One region of the Mycobacterium sp. DL592 genome, then DNA from elsewhere that is predicted to be linked to it. Evidence: predicted binding sites of a transcription regulator. Region 1 holds the regulator's gene; the other holds the start of a gene.
The links. Region 1 encodes LexA, which represses DNA repair genes until DNA is damaged. Its sites were predicted from a motif close to CGAACANNTGTTCG; they were not measured.
Positions count from the first base shown of each region.

Region 1 (7,543 bases):
TTTTGTCACAACTTAATGCTGTTTTCCGGTGTTTGTGCGTGCCGTATCTCAGATATCGCCGCGTGTCGTGATCTGCTGACGCAGAGTTGACGCGGACTATAACTAGAGGAATCTTGACCGGAACGCAGGGGAGTTACATGACCTGGCTTGGAAGTCGTCTCACCAGAGGCGTCGGGCGACTAGCGCTTGGCGTGGTCGCGACGGCTGTGGCGGCGCTGCTGGTTGCTCCTGCGGCGGTGGCATCACCGGAAAGCGATGCCGCCAACGCGGCCATCGACCAGGCGTGGCAGGCCGCAGGCGGCGACGGGTCGCCGGTCGGCGGCAAGGACGGCGACGTCTACCCGGTCGGCGACGGGTTCGCGCAGAATTTCAGCGGCGGCAAGATCTTCTTCACCCCGGCCACCGGGGCGCACCTCCTGTTCGGCGCGATCCTGGACAAGTACCAGGAGCTCGGCGGCCCCGCCGACGGCGATCTCGGATTCCCGACCATCGACGAGGTGGCCGGCCTGCTCGGTCCGAACAGCCGGGTCAGCACGTTCAGCGCCAGCGACAAGCCCGCGATCTTCTGGACGGCCGAGACCGGGGCACGGGTTGTGCGCGGCGCCATCAACGCCGCATGGGACAAGCTGGGCGGTTCCGGGGGCACGCTGGGCGCGCCGACCGGCGACGAAACCTACGACGCCGACGTCGTGAGCCAGAAGTTCACCGGCGGCACGGTGTCCTACAACAACGCCACCAAGGTGTTCACCACCGACCCGCCCGACCTGGCCGCGAACCTGGCCGGTGTCGAAGTCCCGTCGGATCCGACGACGTTGATCAACCAGGCCTGGCGGGCAGCCGGCGGTATCTCCGGCGTGCTGGGCGGACGGCAAGGTGCTCAGTACACCGTCGGCAGCGACGGTGCCGCGCAGGATTACGCCGGCGGCAAGATCTTCTACTCGCCGGCGACCGGTGCCCACGCGGTGACCGGCGCGATCCTGTCGAAGTACGAATCGGCCGGTGGCCCGACCGGTGACCTTGGTCTGCCGACCGGCACCGAGGCCGATGGCGGCGCGCCCAACAGCCGGGTCAGCACGTTCAGCGCAGCGGACAAGCCGGTGATCTTCTGGACGCCGGACAACGGCGCGATCGTGGTCCGCGGTGCGATCAACGCAGCCTGGGCGAAGCTCGGCGGTGCGACGGGCTCGCTCGGCGTGCCGACCGGCGAGCAGACCACAGACGGTGACACCGTCACGCAGAAGTTCAGCGGTGGCGAGATCTCCTTCAACAAGGCCTCCAATACCTTCACCACCAAGCCGCCGGAATTGGCCGGACAGTTGTCGGGCCTCCAGGTGCCTGCCGCGAGCGGGCCGCAGACGCCCGGTGCGCCGGGGGCCGACGGCAAGTCCGGCAAGTCGTTCACCTGGCACTGGTGGTGGCTGCTGGTGATCATCCCGGGGCTGCTGCTGATCGGCGTGCTCGCCCTGGGTGTGCTGTGGCTGCAGCGGCGCCGCGCCGCCACCGCCGAGGACGACGACGACTTCGAGGACGCCGACTACGACGATGACGATCGCTGGCCCGGCGATTCCGAAGCGTCGCGGTACTCCTCCTATCCCGACGGCGGCCGTGCCGAGGTTCCGAGTTCCTCCGGGTTTAATTGGTCCTCCCCGGGCCTGGGGGCCAAGTCGATGCCCGGCCCCGACGACGTGTTCGACGGTGACCAGGACTCCATCGACACCACGCCGACCCGCATTCCCGTCGAGCCCGAGGCCGACACCGCGGCAGACGACGTACACCCGGATTACGTGGAGTACGCCGAGGTCGAGGAGGAGGCCGACGAGGCCAGCGACTCCGGCCGGCACGCCGCGGTCAATCTCGAAGAGTCACAGTCGATGTGGCGCCTGGACATGGGCGGTATCGGCACTCCGCGTCGTCGTCGCGCCGCCGAGGAGCCCGACGAGGTTCCGATCGTGCCCGACGAGGATGTGACCGTCGAACCTGCCGAAGAGCAGCAGTCGGATGCGCATGAGGACCAGGACCCCGCCCGTCCGGCGATCCACCTACCGCTAGCCGATCCCTATCAGGCGCCTGAAGGCTATGTGATCAAGGCCAACACCCACTCCGGCCTGTACTACACACCGGAGTCCGAGCTCTACGAGCACACCATTCCCGAGGTGTGGTTCGCCAGCGAGGAACTGGCCCAGGCCAACGGTTTCCACAAGGCCGAATAGCGGCCCGCTCGTCGTCAGATCTTGCGGATGACGGTGACGACCTTGCCCAGGATGGCGGCGTCGTTACCGGGGATCGGGTCGAAGGCCGGGTTGTGGGGCATCAGCCACACCTGACCACCCGTCCGCTTGAACGTCTTGACCGTCGCTTCGCCGTCGATCATGGCGGCCACGATGTCGCCGTTGTCAGCGACGTTCTGCTGGCGCACCACAACCCAGTCGCCGTCGCAGATGGCTGCGTCGACCATCGATTCGCCGACGACCTTCAGCAGGAACAACGACCCTTCGCCGACGAGTACGCGCGGCAGCGGGAAGACGTCCTCGACGGCCTCCTCGGCCAGGATCGGACCGCCCGCGGCGATCCGGCCCAGGACCGGAACGAACGTCGGCTCGGGCAGCGCGTCTGAGCCGACGACCTCGGTCACCGGTGGCGTCGGCATGTCATCCGCGCTGCGGACGTCGACGGCGCGTGGCCGGTTGGCGTCGCGGCGCAGGTAGCCCTTGCGCTCCAGGGTGCGCAGCTGGTGGGCCACCGACGACGTCGAGGTGAGCCCGACGGCGTCACCGATCTCCCTGATACTCGGGGGATAGCCGCGGGTGGTCACGGAAGCGCGGATGACCTCCAGAATGGTCCGCTGCCGCTCGGTCAATCCGGAGTCGGGAGCCCCGCTACGGCTGCTGGTGTCGGTCCCCGATGTCTCACTGCGGTCACTCATAGCGCCGAATGTAGTCGCCCGGACCGACACAATCAAACATTTGTTCGAGCGTGTCGCATCGTGTCGCGATGTTCGATCGCGCGGGGCGAAAACTTGTCGGTGGTCCGTTTTATTCTTCCGACACGCTCGCTCACATGTTCGGACATCGAACACATGATCGAGTATATTTCGAACACAAGAGCGAACAGTCGGGCGCATCGGAGGAAGGAGCGGACATGACAGTCATCGACGATTTACAGGTGGTGGCGTGGCCGTCGGAGCCGCGGCGGTACCCCGTCCGGTCCGGTTCGCCCGTGCGGGTGCGTCCGGGCGGGACGCGCACTGATCGGCCGGGCCCCGCACGGCCGGCGGCCGGGCACCTGCACTACCGCGGCACCGGCGTTGCCGTATCGCGCGCGGCGCACACGCGCAAGCCGGTCAGCACGACGGCCACCATCGTGCTCGCGGGGCTGGCGGCGCTGATCACGCTGTGGCTGGGCTCGCTGTTCCACTTCAGCTCCACCGAGGTGGCACCGGCGGCGGTCCCTGACCAGCTGGCGGTGGTGCGGGTCGAGGCAGGCGAGACGTTGCAGCAGGTTGCCTCCCGGGTGGCGCCCGATGCGCCGGTGAGCCAGGTCGTGCAGCGCATCCGCGAACTCAACAAGCTCGATTCGGCCGCGCTGGACGCAGGCCAGACCCTTATCGCACCCATCGGCTGATTCGCCACCGCCGTGGCCCGCGACGACGCACTCCGCTGGACGGCCCGGGTAGGCTCTGGGTGGTTCACATCACCCGGCTGCGGCGGCGAAGGAGCGGTCATGCACTGTCCGTTTTGCCGTCATCCCGATTCCCGCGTCGTCGACTCGCGTGAGACCGACGAGGGCCAGGCGATCCGGCGGCGCAGATCGTGCCCCGAATGTGGTCGGCGATTCACAACGGTGGAGACCGCTGTCCTGGCCGTGGTCAAACGCAGCGGCGTCACCGAACCGTTCAGCCGGGAGAAGGTCATCAGCGGGGTGCGCCGCGCCTGCCAGGGCCGCCAGGTCGACGACGACGCGTTGAACTTGCTCGCTCAGCAGGTCGAGGACACGGTGCGGGCCGGCGGGTCACCCGAGGTCCCCAGTCACGAAGTGGGCCTGGCGATCCTCGGCCCGCTGCGCGAACTCGACGAGGTCGCTTACCTGCGCTTCGCCTCGGTGTACCGCTCGTTCAGTTCGGCAGAGGATTTCGAGCGCGAGATCGAGGCGCTCCGGGCCCACCGCAGCGTCGGAACATCGGGCTGAGCCCGGCTCAGCCCAGTTGCCGCACCCCGTCATCGACCACGCGGCCACCGACGATCACCCATCCCTCGGGACTCCATTGAGTCTGCAGGCAAGAACCCTTGCCCTGGGTGATGGTGAGGTCGCGGCTGAGGTAGTCGGTGATGCGCACCGCGGCCGACCCGGTCGCCTCGTCCTCCGGCACCCCCAGATCGTTGGCGAACATTCGCGACCGGATGTGCCCCTGCTCGCGGTCGACCCAGGCCCACAGGTAGTGCTCGGCGTCGTCGGCGTAGTCACCCGGATCGGCGGCCAGCACGTCCTCGGCGGACGGCAGGTCGTGGATGGCGAACTCCGGTGACCATTCCGCCCTGGCCCGAATCGTCGTCAGCTCGCCGTCGTCACCCAGCTGCACGATGCCGGCGGGCACCTGCAGGGTATGGACCGGTGTGCCCCGCTCCCGCAGCCACCAACCCGCTCCTACCGTCGGGTGCCCGGCGAACGGCAGTTCGGTGGCCGGGGTGAAGATGTGCGCGAGCGCCGTCGTCGAGCCCGGATCGGGCAGTTCGATGAAAATCGTTTCGCTATAACCCAATTCGGTCGCGATGCGTTGTCTCTCACCGGCGGCGACGGTTGAGGCATTGACGACCCCGAGGGGATTGCCGAAGTTGCCCGTGGCATCGGTGAACACCCGCAAGACGGTGACGTCGACGGTCATGAGCCGACTCTACGACGCGTGCTCGCCTGCGTGCACTGACTAGGTGGCGCTGCGCTCGTCGGTGCCCATCGCGTCGAGCACCGCAACCCGGGTGTCCAGGGAGCCGGTGACCAACCGCTCGCTGATCCCGGTGCGCAACAAGTCACGCAGGACGCCCTGGTCGTACTCGGCCGGCGCCGTGGAGTCGATAAACCGTTGCACCACCTCGACGAACCGGTCCGGATCGTCGTGGAACGGAAAATGCCCGGATCGCGCGAAGATCTCCAGCTGCGAACCGGGCATGGCCGAATGTGCCATCTTGGCGTGGGCTACCGGGATGACGGCGTCCTGATCGCCCCAAATCAATTGCACAGGAACGGATTCCGTCAGATAACATCGGTCGAGCATGGTCACCACCTGACCGCGCCAGTCCACCACCGAACGCAGTGTGCGGGTGAACGCCGAGGACGCCGTCGGCTCGGGAAGGTCGGTCAGGATGCGCAGTGCATCGGGGATGTCGCGGCCGAGGCCGGTCGAACCGAAGACCGAACCCAGCGCCCGGCCCGCGACTTGTAGCGCGGGCAGCACCATCGGCAGCCGCAGCAGCGCCAGGGCCTCGCCGCCCAGGGGCAAGGAGGCCAACCGCAGCGCGATGTTGACGTCCTTGGTGACCCCGCCGGCGCCGATCAGGATGAGGCGCTCGACCAGTTGGGGGAACTGGTAGGCGAACTGCATGGCGACGCCGCCGCCGAGCGAGTGCCCGACCACGGTGACCTTGTCGATATCGAGCACGCTGAGCAGGTCCCGCATGCCGTTGGCATAGGCCGCCACCGAGTAGTCGGCGCGCGGCTTGTCGGACTGGCCGTGGCCCAGCAGGTCGGGTGCGATCACGGTGAAGCGCTGCGCGAGCTTGCTGTGCACTGAATGCCAGGTGGTCGAGTTGTCACCGATGCCGTGAATCAACAGCAGCACCGGACCCGATCCCGCGACCCGGAATGCGCGGCGGTAACCGTGGATGGTCTTGAAGTGCAGCGTCGGAGTCACTTCCCGCACCGGCTGCAGATTGGGCTTTCGCTGCGGCATCTCCAACCTCGTCGTCGGTGCGGGGACTTCCTAGGTCTCGCCGTCGTCGGTGAGACCGTCCTTGAGGTCCTCGGCGTGCTGGGCCAGGAATCGCTCGAATTCCCCGGCGAGTTCGTCACCGCTGGGGAGTTCTTCGTCGTGTGCAAGCAACGACCGGTTCTCCTGCGCGGCAACGAATGCATCGTACTGTCGCTCCAGTGCGCTCACCACTTGAGCGACCTCGGGACTGGCCTCTACCTGCTCGTCGATCTTGGTGCGCACGGCCGCGCCGGCCTCGGTCAGGGCCCTTAGCGGAAGCTGCAGCGAAGTCGTCCTGGCCACCTGCTCCAGCAGCGCCTCGGCGGCGATGGGGTAGTCGGTCTGGGCCAAATAGTGCGGAACGTGCACGGTGAACCCGAGGACTTCGTGGCCGTGCTGGGCCATCCGGTACTCCAGCAGGTTCGAAACGCTGCCCGGCACCTGCACTTCGCCGACCCACGGTTGGTGGTCGGTGATCAGTTCGCGGTTGTTCGAATGCGCCGTCATGGACACCGGGCGGGTGTGCGGCACCGCCATCGGGATGGTGCCCAGCCCGATGGTCTGCCGGACTCCCAGCCGCTCGGCCAGCAGGCGCACCGCGGTGACGAACCGCTCCCACCTCAAATCCGGCTCCAGCCCGGCGAGCAGCAGAAACGGCGTCCCCATGCTGTCGTGCAGTGCGTAGAGGTTCAGCTGCGGTTCGTCATAGTTGGTGAAGTGGTCGGTCTTGAACGTCATCACCGGCCGCCGCGAGCGGTAGTCGAGCAGCTCGTCGATCGCGAACGAGGCGACCAACTCGGTGTCGAGCACGTTGCGCAGATGTTCGGCGGCCAGGTGGATGGCGTGGCCGGCGTCGGAGAACCCCTCCAGAGCGTGCACCAGCACCGGGCCCCGCCCGTCGGACGCCGACAGTTGGGGTGCCGGAAACTCCAGTTCGTACATCCCGGTGGGCTCCGGTTGATACTGCTGTCCCTGCTCGTCAGCCATCGTTTCGCCTCCTCGCGGTGTCCTGCGACGTCATGGTCGCGCTCGTACCGTTGACCACTAGTGTCTCGCAGATCCGGCACAACGCCATCGTGTGCCCGTCTCTGGACAACGCAGCCGTGGTCGCGCTCGTTCCCTGCTCGCCGACGATATCGGGCATGATCTCCTGCATGCGGACCGTCCTGGCGGCATTGAGCATCGCGACAGTTGCTGTTGTGGTGGGCGGCTGCGGCCAGTCCAGCGAGCCGCCGGCCAAAGCCGCCGAGACCGCCAAACCTTCCGGTGAGGCCATCTCGGCGCGACCGTCGGCGCCCCAGCCCGCGGTCGGCGCCCTGTTCCTCGGCGGCACCGACACTCACACCTGCACCGGATCGGTGGTGCGGTCGGTCTCCAAGGACCTGGTGCTGACGGCCGCGCACTGCCTGGCCGACGGCTATCCGGCCACCTTCGTGCCCGGTTTCGCCGACAAGGCCGCTCCGGGTGACGTGTGGACCGTCGACACCGTCTACCTCGACCCGCGCTGGGTGGCGACCCAGGACCCCAAGGCTGACTACGCCTTTTTGCGGGTCAGCAGGCCCGGTGGCGGCGCGATCGAGACGG
Region 1 covers NZ_CP050192.1:2,962,067-2,969,609, reverse strand. The annotation lists gene HBE64_RS14300 (hypothetical protein) at 138-2,210, shown strand; gene lexA (transcriptional repressor LexA) at 2,225-2,923, opposite strand; gene HBE64_RS14290 (LysM peptidoglycan-binding domain-containing protein) at 3,139-3,621, shown strand; gene nrdR (transcriptional regulator NrdR) at 3,721-4,185, shown strand; gene HBE64_RS14280 (PhzF family phenazine biosynthesis protein) at 4,193-4,879, opposite strand; gene HBE64_RS14275 (alpha/beta fold hydrolase) at 4,919-5,941, opposite strand; gene HBE64_RS14270 (proteasome assembly chaperone family protein) at 5,972-6,946, opposite strand; gene HBE64_RS14265 (serine protease) at 7,102-7,543, shown strand, end outside.

Region 2 (7,543 bases), 830 kb from region 1:
GAAGTCGAGAACCCGCAACAACTCCGGAACATCGACGTGCTTGGGCGTCAATCCGCCGCGAAGCACGTTGTCGGAGTTAGCCATCACTTCCACGCCGACGCCCTGCAGGTAGCTGTGCAGATTGCCCGCCGCAAGGAAGATCGCCTCGCCGGGAGCCAGACTGATGCGGTTGAGCAGCAACGCGGCCAGCACCCCCGCGTCACCCGGGTAGCGCTCCCCCAGCTCGAGGACCGTCTTGGCCTCTGCCTCGAATTCGGTTGCCCCCGAGCGCATATAATTCACGGCGCCTTCGAGGACGGCCGGGATCAGGACGTCGAGATCCGGCTGCGGCGCGGTGATCCAGGTGGTGAACAGGGCACGCAGCCCGTCAGCGTCGGACTGTCCACTGAGCAGGGCGATGTAGGGGTCCAGGGTGGCCACCCCCAGGGCGGTCAGCAGCTCCACCGTGCGGGCCGCTGGCCGGAATCCGGCAAGCGCCTCGAATTGCCCTAGGGCAACCAGTAATTCGGGCTTGTGGCTGCGGTCGCGGTAGTTGCGGATCGGCGAATTGAGCGGCACGCCCAACCGGTCTTCACGCAGGTAACCCTCGACCGCCTGGTCCGCGCTCGGGTGAGCCTGTAACGACAGGGGCTCGTCGGCGGCGAGCACCTTGACCAAGAACGGCAGCACGTCGCCGAAACGCGCCCGCACCGCAGGTCCGAGCTGCCCTTCCGGATCGGAGCGCACGGCGTCGAGCAATGACGTCTCCGCACCGGGGGTCTCCAGGCAGGCCGGGTCGCCCGGATGGGCGCCGAGCCACAGCTCGGCCTCGGGATGCACTGTGGGAGAGGGCCTCCCGGTGAAATCGGCGATGGCTGTGCGTGATCCCCACGCGTAGGTGCGTATCGCTCCTCGTAGGAGTTCCACTGACCCGCTATCCCCCTGCCAGTCTCAGGTATACCGCTGCCATTTCGAACCGGACAGCCAGTGTTGCCAGCTGTTGTTCGGCCCGCCCCGCCGGCACCTGAACTGATCCAGCTTCCCCGATGTCTTCGGCGCCCACAACTTGGATATCGTCCACGCCGGCCACCCGGGCGGTCACCACCGCCCGCTCGGCCGCCAGCGTCAGAGCAAAGACCCGGGTCCGGGTCGGCAACGGCCCGTCCAGCTCGTCGTCGTGGAACAGTGCGTCGACCGGGTCGGCGAAACCTCTTGCCGCACCGGCCCGAAGCGCCACCAGTGCGTCGGCGAGACCGGCCGCCGCCACCGGCTGGTGGCCGACCCGCAACAGCACCGCGGCAGCATGCCGGGCCAGCGCAAGCGTCGCCGCGCCGTCGCCGGCCAGCACCGGCTGGCGGCCGGTCATCCGTTCGGCCAGCGACTTGGCCGGGTTGGTGAACACTTCTCGGCCCGCGCTGTTCCGCAACGCCTCGGCGTCGAGTTCGTCGGCCAGGGTGGTCAGATCGGCGCCCAGGGCCGGGTCGACCGCCTCGAGCGTTGCCAGCCCCGCCGCCAGATATCGGCACAGGCCGAACTCGTCGGGAACCCACAGCCGCGGGGCCAGCACCGCCGTGCGCCCGGCGGTGGCGTCGCGCAGCGGACCCTCGTAGGGCGCGGCCACGACCACCCGCGCGCCACGGCGAACCGCGGTCGCCGCGGCGCTCACCAACGCCGGATCGCCGGGGTCGTCGCCTGCCACCACCAGAACGTCCAGTGGGCCGATCCAGGGTGGGGATTCGGCGGCCACCACGATCGGCTCGCCGGCCTGACCACCAAGGCAGGCGGCCAGCATCGCGCCGGCAGCCTCGGCCGCCCCTCGGCCGGCCACCCAGACCACCGTTCGCGGCCGATCGGCTCGCACCGACTCCAGCGCGCCCTCTTCGACGGCGGCCGCGGTGGCGCGCACCTGAGCCCCGGCCATCGCCGCCGCCCGCAGTAGGCCGTCGCGGTCGGCTTCCAGGAGCCCGTCGGTGTCGTCGAAGTCCACCGTGGCGTGCGGCGAACTCATGGAACGGCCTCACTGTTGGCCGATATCTGCTCACCCACCCGGGTGACGATGGCGTCGACTTCCTGCGCGGTGGGTGCCTCGACGTTGAGCCGCAACAGCGGTTCGGTGTTGGAGGTGCGCAGGTTGAACCACACCCCATCACCGAGGTCGACGGTCACACCGTCGAGGTGGTCGAGCGAAACAACTTGCTCGCCAAAGTCTTTCAGCACGGCCTCCACGCATGCGGGGGCATCGGCAACCCGGAAGTTGATCTCGCCGGAGGCTTGGTAGCGCTGGTAGTCGGCCATCAGCTCCGACAGCGGGCGGTCCTCCTCGCCCAGGGCGGCCAGCACATGCAGCGCGGCCAGCATCCCCGAGTCGGCTCCCCAGAAATCACGGAAGTAGTAGTGCGCGGAATGCTCACCGCCGAAGATGGCGCCGGTGTCGGCCATCAGGGCCTTGATGTAGGAGTGTCCGACACGCGAGCGCACCGGCGTGCCGCCGCGCTCGACGACCAGCTCGGGCACCGCACGTGACGTGATCAGGTTGTGGATCACCGTGGCACCGATCTCCCGCGCCAGCTCTCGGCCGGCGACGAGCGCGGTCACCGCCGACGGCGAAACCGGGTTTCCCCGTTCGTCGACGACGAAACAACGGTCGGCATCTCCGTCGAAGGCCAGGCCGATGTCAGCCTTGGTTTCCAGCACGAATTTCTGCAGATCCACCAGGTTGGCCGGCTCGAGCGGGTTGGCCTCGTGGTTGGGAAACGAGCCGTCGAGTTCGAAGTACAGCGGCAGCAGCGTCAGCGCCGTCAGCGGTCCGAGCACCGCGGGCGTGGTGTGCCCCGCCATACCGTTGCCGGCATCGACGGCGACCCGCAGCGGCCGCAGCTCGCTGAGGTTCACCAGCGACCGCAGGAACTGCCCGTAGTCGTCCAGGACATCCTGATCGTGCACCTCACCACGGGGGCCGTCGTAAGCAGGCACGCCGTTGATCAGATCGTCGCGGATGATCCCCAGCCCGGTGTCGTCCCCGACTGGTTTTGCACCGGCCCGGCACAGCTTGATGCCGTTGTAGGCGGCCGGGTTGTGGCTGGCGGTGAACATCGCGCCGGGGCAATTCAGATATCCGGATGCGAAATACAGCTGATCGGTGGATGCCAGTCCGATGCGCACCACGTCGAGGCCCTGGCCGGTGACACCGTCGGCGAAGGCCGCGGCCAGCGTCGGCGAGCTCTCCCGCATGTCGTAGCCGACGGCGACCCGGCTGACTTGGCTGCCCTCGTCGCGCAACAGCCGGGCGAACGCCGCCCCGACGTCGGCGACAAAGGCCTCGTCGATCTCCTCACCGACCAGACCACGCACGTCGTAGGCCTTGATGACACGGCGTACCGCGGCGGCGGCCCTGGACATGTGGTCTCCTGACTGAGGCAACTGTTGGCCGCCAGCCTAGCTGTTCAGGGGCCGCGTTAGCGGCGTCCTTCTCGCCTCAGTCGGCTGGATCGGGCAGTACCCGCAGGTGTCCGCGGCGCCGACCCGAGGTCGTCGGGTGCTGCATCGCCGACGGCATCATCCCCGGACCGGGTGCGGTCGCATGCGCGGCTCCGCTCGGGTCGGAGAACCCGGCGATCGGCGGCCCGGACGGCAGTTCACGGCCCTCCCGCACAGCGTCGGCCAGAGCGACAAGGTCGTCGTCCTCCAGATACTCCGGCAGCGGGGCGGCATGGCGCACCAGTTCCCATCCGATCGGGGCGGTGATGCGGTTGGCGTGGCCGATGCACAGATCCCACGAGTGCGGCTCGCGATTGACCGCCAGCGGTCCGACGACGGCCGTGGAATCGGAGTAGACGAACGTCAATGTCGCCACCGCGTAATGGGGGCACGCGGGCCTGCAGCAGCGACGGGCAACATTCACGCCGTGAGGCTATCGCGCGGCAATTGCAGGTGACGGGCGGACACGCGCAGCGGCGGAGGCGTCGATTCCCAACCGTTACGATCGCTCGGTGGCCGATTCCCGCAGTTCCCGGCGCGGTGGTCGATCCGGCGGTGGCGCCGGGTCCCGCCGCGGGCGCGAGATGCGCGGCCCGTTGTTGCCCCCGACGGTACCGGGCTGGCGCAGCCGTGCCGAGCGGTTCGACATGGCGGTGCTCGAGGCCTACGAGCCCATCGAGCGGCAGTGGCAACAACGGCTCACCGCGTTGGACGTCGCGGTCGACGAAATCCCCCGCATCGCACCCAAAGATCCCGACAGCGTGCAGTGGCCGCCGGAAGTTGTGGCGGACGGACCGATCGCGTTGGCGCGGTTGATCCCGGCCGGGGTCGATGTTCGCGGTAACTCCACGCGAGCCCGAATCGTGCTGTTTCGCAAGCCGATCGAACGCCGAGCCAAAGACTCGATCGATCTGACGGACTTACTGCATGACATTCTGGTGGCTCAGGTGGCCACCTATCTCGGGGTCGAGCCGTCGGTCATCGACCCGAGTCTTGACGACGACTAGATGATGCCGCGCTTGAGGCGACGGCGCTCCCGCTCGGAGAGCCCGCCCCAGATGCCGAAGCGTTCGTCGTGCGACAGGGCATAGTCAAGGCACGCGTCCTTGACCTCGCAGCCCAGGCAGATTCGCTTGGCCTCTCGGGTGGAGCCACCCTTCTCGGGGAAGAACGCCTCAGGGTCGGTTTGGGCGCAGAGCGCCTTCTCCTGCCACTGCTCGTCTCCCGGTTCCATCGGGATCACGTCGATGGGATCGGGCACCAAACTCAAGTGAGCGCGCGCCGTTACCCCCGTGTTCTCCGAGCCGGTAATGGTGTGCGGGGCCCCGAGCGCTCCAATGAAGTGCTGATAGGACATTTCCGCCTCCTCACCTGGTTTCGTAGATTCCTGCATGTCGCCCACTATTCGAGTGTGGCCATCCCAATTCGAACATCTGGTCGAATCTCGGTCTGCGACACCGAAAACGGCAGGTGGACCGCGAAATGACACTGGTGTGATTAGACACGCCTATGAGAGTCCGGTCAAGCGAAAGAACCAAAATTGATACCACTTTCCTCGGACAATTCGGCGAGTCGATGCCCCGGCGTGTCTCGGTGGTGACTCGATCGTGACCGCGTGCGCGCCCAAAGACCCGACCGCCTAGTGTCGATCGGTGTGAAGATCACCGTTCTGGTCGGCGGCGTGGGAGGCGCCCGTTTCCTGCTCGGGGTGCAGCGATTGCTGGGTTTGGGTCAGTTTGCCGGCCAAAATTCCGGAGCCACAGGCGATCTTGATCACGAGCTCACCGCAGTGGTCAACATCGGTGACGACGCGTGGATGCACGGCGTGCGGATCTGCCCGGATCTGGACACGTGCATGTACACGTTGGGTGGCGGGATCGACCCCGAACGGGGCTGGGGACACCGCGACGAAACCTGGAACGCCAAGGAAGAATTGGCCGCCTATGGCGTACAGCCGGATTGGTTCGGTCTCGGCGACCGCGATCTGGCGACGCATCTGGTGCGCAGCCAGATGTTGCGTGCGGGATATCCGCTGTCGCAAGTGACCGAGGCGCTGTGCCACCGCTGGTCCCCCGGCGCCCGCCTGCTACCAGCCAGTGACGACCGGTGTGAGACGCACGTGGTGATCGACGACCCGCAGACCGGCGACCGCACGGCAATCCACTTCCAGGAGTGGTGGGTCCGTTATCGAGCGCAAGTACCCACCCACAGTTTCGCCTTCGTCGGGGCTGAAAGCGCCAAAGCCGGACCCGGTGTGGTCGACGCGATCACCGAGGCCGACGTCGTCATGCTGGCGCCGTCGAACCCGGTCGTCAGCATCGGCGCGATCCTCAACATCCCGGGCATCCGGGCCGCGTTGCGCTCCACCGGCGCCGCGATCGTCGGCTACTCCCCGATCGTGCACGGAAAACCCTTGCGCGGCATGGCCGACGAATGCCTTTCGGTGATCGGCGTCGAAACGTCCTCTCAGGCCGTCGGCCGGCACTACGGTGCCCGCTCGGCAACCGGAATCCTCGACTACTGGCTGATCTCCGAAGGTGACCACGCCGAGATCCCCGGTGCGACGGTCAAATCGATTCCGCTGCTGATGTCCAACCCGGACGCCACCGCCCAGATGGTCCGCGCCGGGCTGGAATTGGCGGGCGTGACCCCGTGAGCCTCGAGCACGGTGCCGCTGCACCCATCGAAATCCTGCCCGTACCCGGACTTCCCGAATTCCGCCCGGGTGACGATCTGGCCGCGGCGCTGGCCGAGTCCGCGAGGTGGTTGCGCGACGGCGACATCCTTGTCGTCACCAGCAAGGTGGTCTCCAAGTGCGAGGGCCGCATCGTGGCCGCGCCGGCCGATCCCGAAGAGCGGGACGCCCTGCGACGCAAGCTGATCAACGATGAGGCGGTGCGGGTATTGGCCCGTAAGGGCAAGACCCTGATCACCGAGAACCGCATCGGATTGGTTCAGGCCGCGGCCGGAGTCGACGGGTCCAACATCGGCGCAACGGAATTGGCGTTGCTTCCGGTGGATCCGGATGGCAGCGCGGCTTCTTTGCGTGCCGCGTTGCGCGAGAAGCTCGGCGTCGACGTCGGTGTCCTGATCACCGACACCATGGGGCGGGCGTGGCGCAACGGGCAGACCGATGCCGCGATCGGCTCGGCCGGGCTGCCGGTGCTCTACGCCTACGCCGGCGCGGTGGACACTCACGGAAACGAGTTGCTGGTCACCGAAGTCGCCGTCGCCGACGAGATCGCCGCCGCCGCCGATCTGGTCAAGGGCAAGCTCACTGCGGTGCCCGTCGCAGTGGTGCGCGGACTTCGCCTGCCCGACGACGGGTCCACCGCGGCGCGGCTGCTGCGCAGTGGCGAAGACGACCTGTTCTGGCTTGGCACCGCCGAGTCGATCGAATTGGGCCGCCGCCAAGCCCAACTGCTGCGCCGCTCCACCCGGCAGTTCGCCGACGAACCGGTGGACCCGGCCCTCATCGAGGAGGCGGTCGCCGAGGCATTGACCGCGCCGGCGCCGCATCACACCCGCCCCGTGCGGTTCGTCTGGTTGCAGGACCGCGGTAGGCGCGTCACGCTCCTGGACCGGATGAAGGATGCCTGGCGTGCCGATCTCAGCGGTGACGGCAGGCCCGCCGGCAGCGTCGAGAAGCGGGTCACCCGCGGCCAGATCCTCTACGACGCACCGGAGGTCGTCATCCCGTTCCTGGTTCCCGAAGGCGCGCACAGTTATCCGGATCCGGTGCGCACCGCTGCCGAGCACACGATGTTCACCGTCGCGGTGGGTGCCGCCGTGCAGGGCCTGTTGGTGGCACTGGCCGTGCGCGGGGTAGGCAGCTGCTGGATCGGCTCGACTATCTTCACCCCGGATCTGGTGCGCGCGATACTTGATCTGCCCGCTGAGTGGGAACCGTTGGGCGCCATCGCAATCGGCTATCCCGTCGAGCCTCCTGAGCCGCGCGATCCCGCTGCGGTGGGCGATCTGCTGGTGCGCAGATGAGCGTGCGGGATTCGGCGATCGAGCTGCTGACGGGTTGGCAGCCACCCAATGACGGCCAAGACTCACTTCGTCACGCGGTGCTGGCGTTCCT
Region 2 covers NZ_CP050192.1:3,788,881-3,796,423, forward strand. The annotation lists gene manA (mannose-6-phosphate isomerase, class I) at 1-906, opposite strand, end outside; gene HBE64_RS18225 (TobH protein) at 914-1,987, opposite strand; gene HBE64_RS18230 (phosphomannomutase/phosphoglucomutase) at 1,984-3,378, opposite strand; gene HBE64_RS18235 (DUF3499 domain-containing protein) at 3,455-3,880, opposite strand; gene HBE64_RS18240 (metallopeptidase family protein) at 4,041-4,463, shown strand; gene HBE64_RS18245 (WhiB family transcriptional regulator) at 4,460-4,813, opposite strand; gene cofD (2-phospho-L-lactate transferase) at 5,111-6,112, shown strand; gene HBE64_RS18255 (coenzyme F420-0:L-glutamate ligase) at 6,109-7,452, shown strand; gene HBE64_RS18260 (NUDIX hydrolase) at 7,449-7,543, shown strand, end outside.
Region 2: the regulator LexA is predicted to act here: its motif matches at 4,883-4,896, upstream of cofD (2-phospho-L-lactate transferase).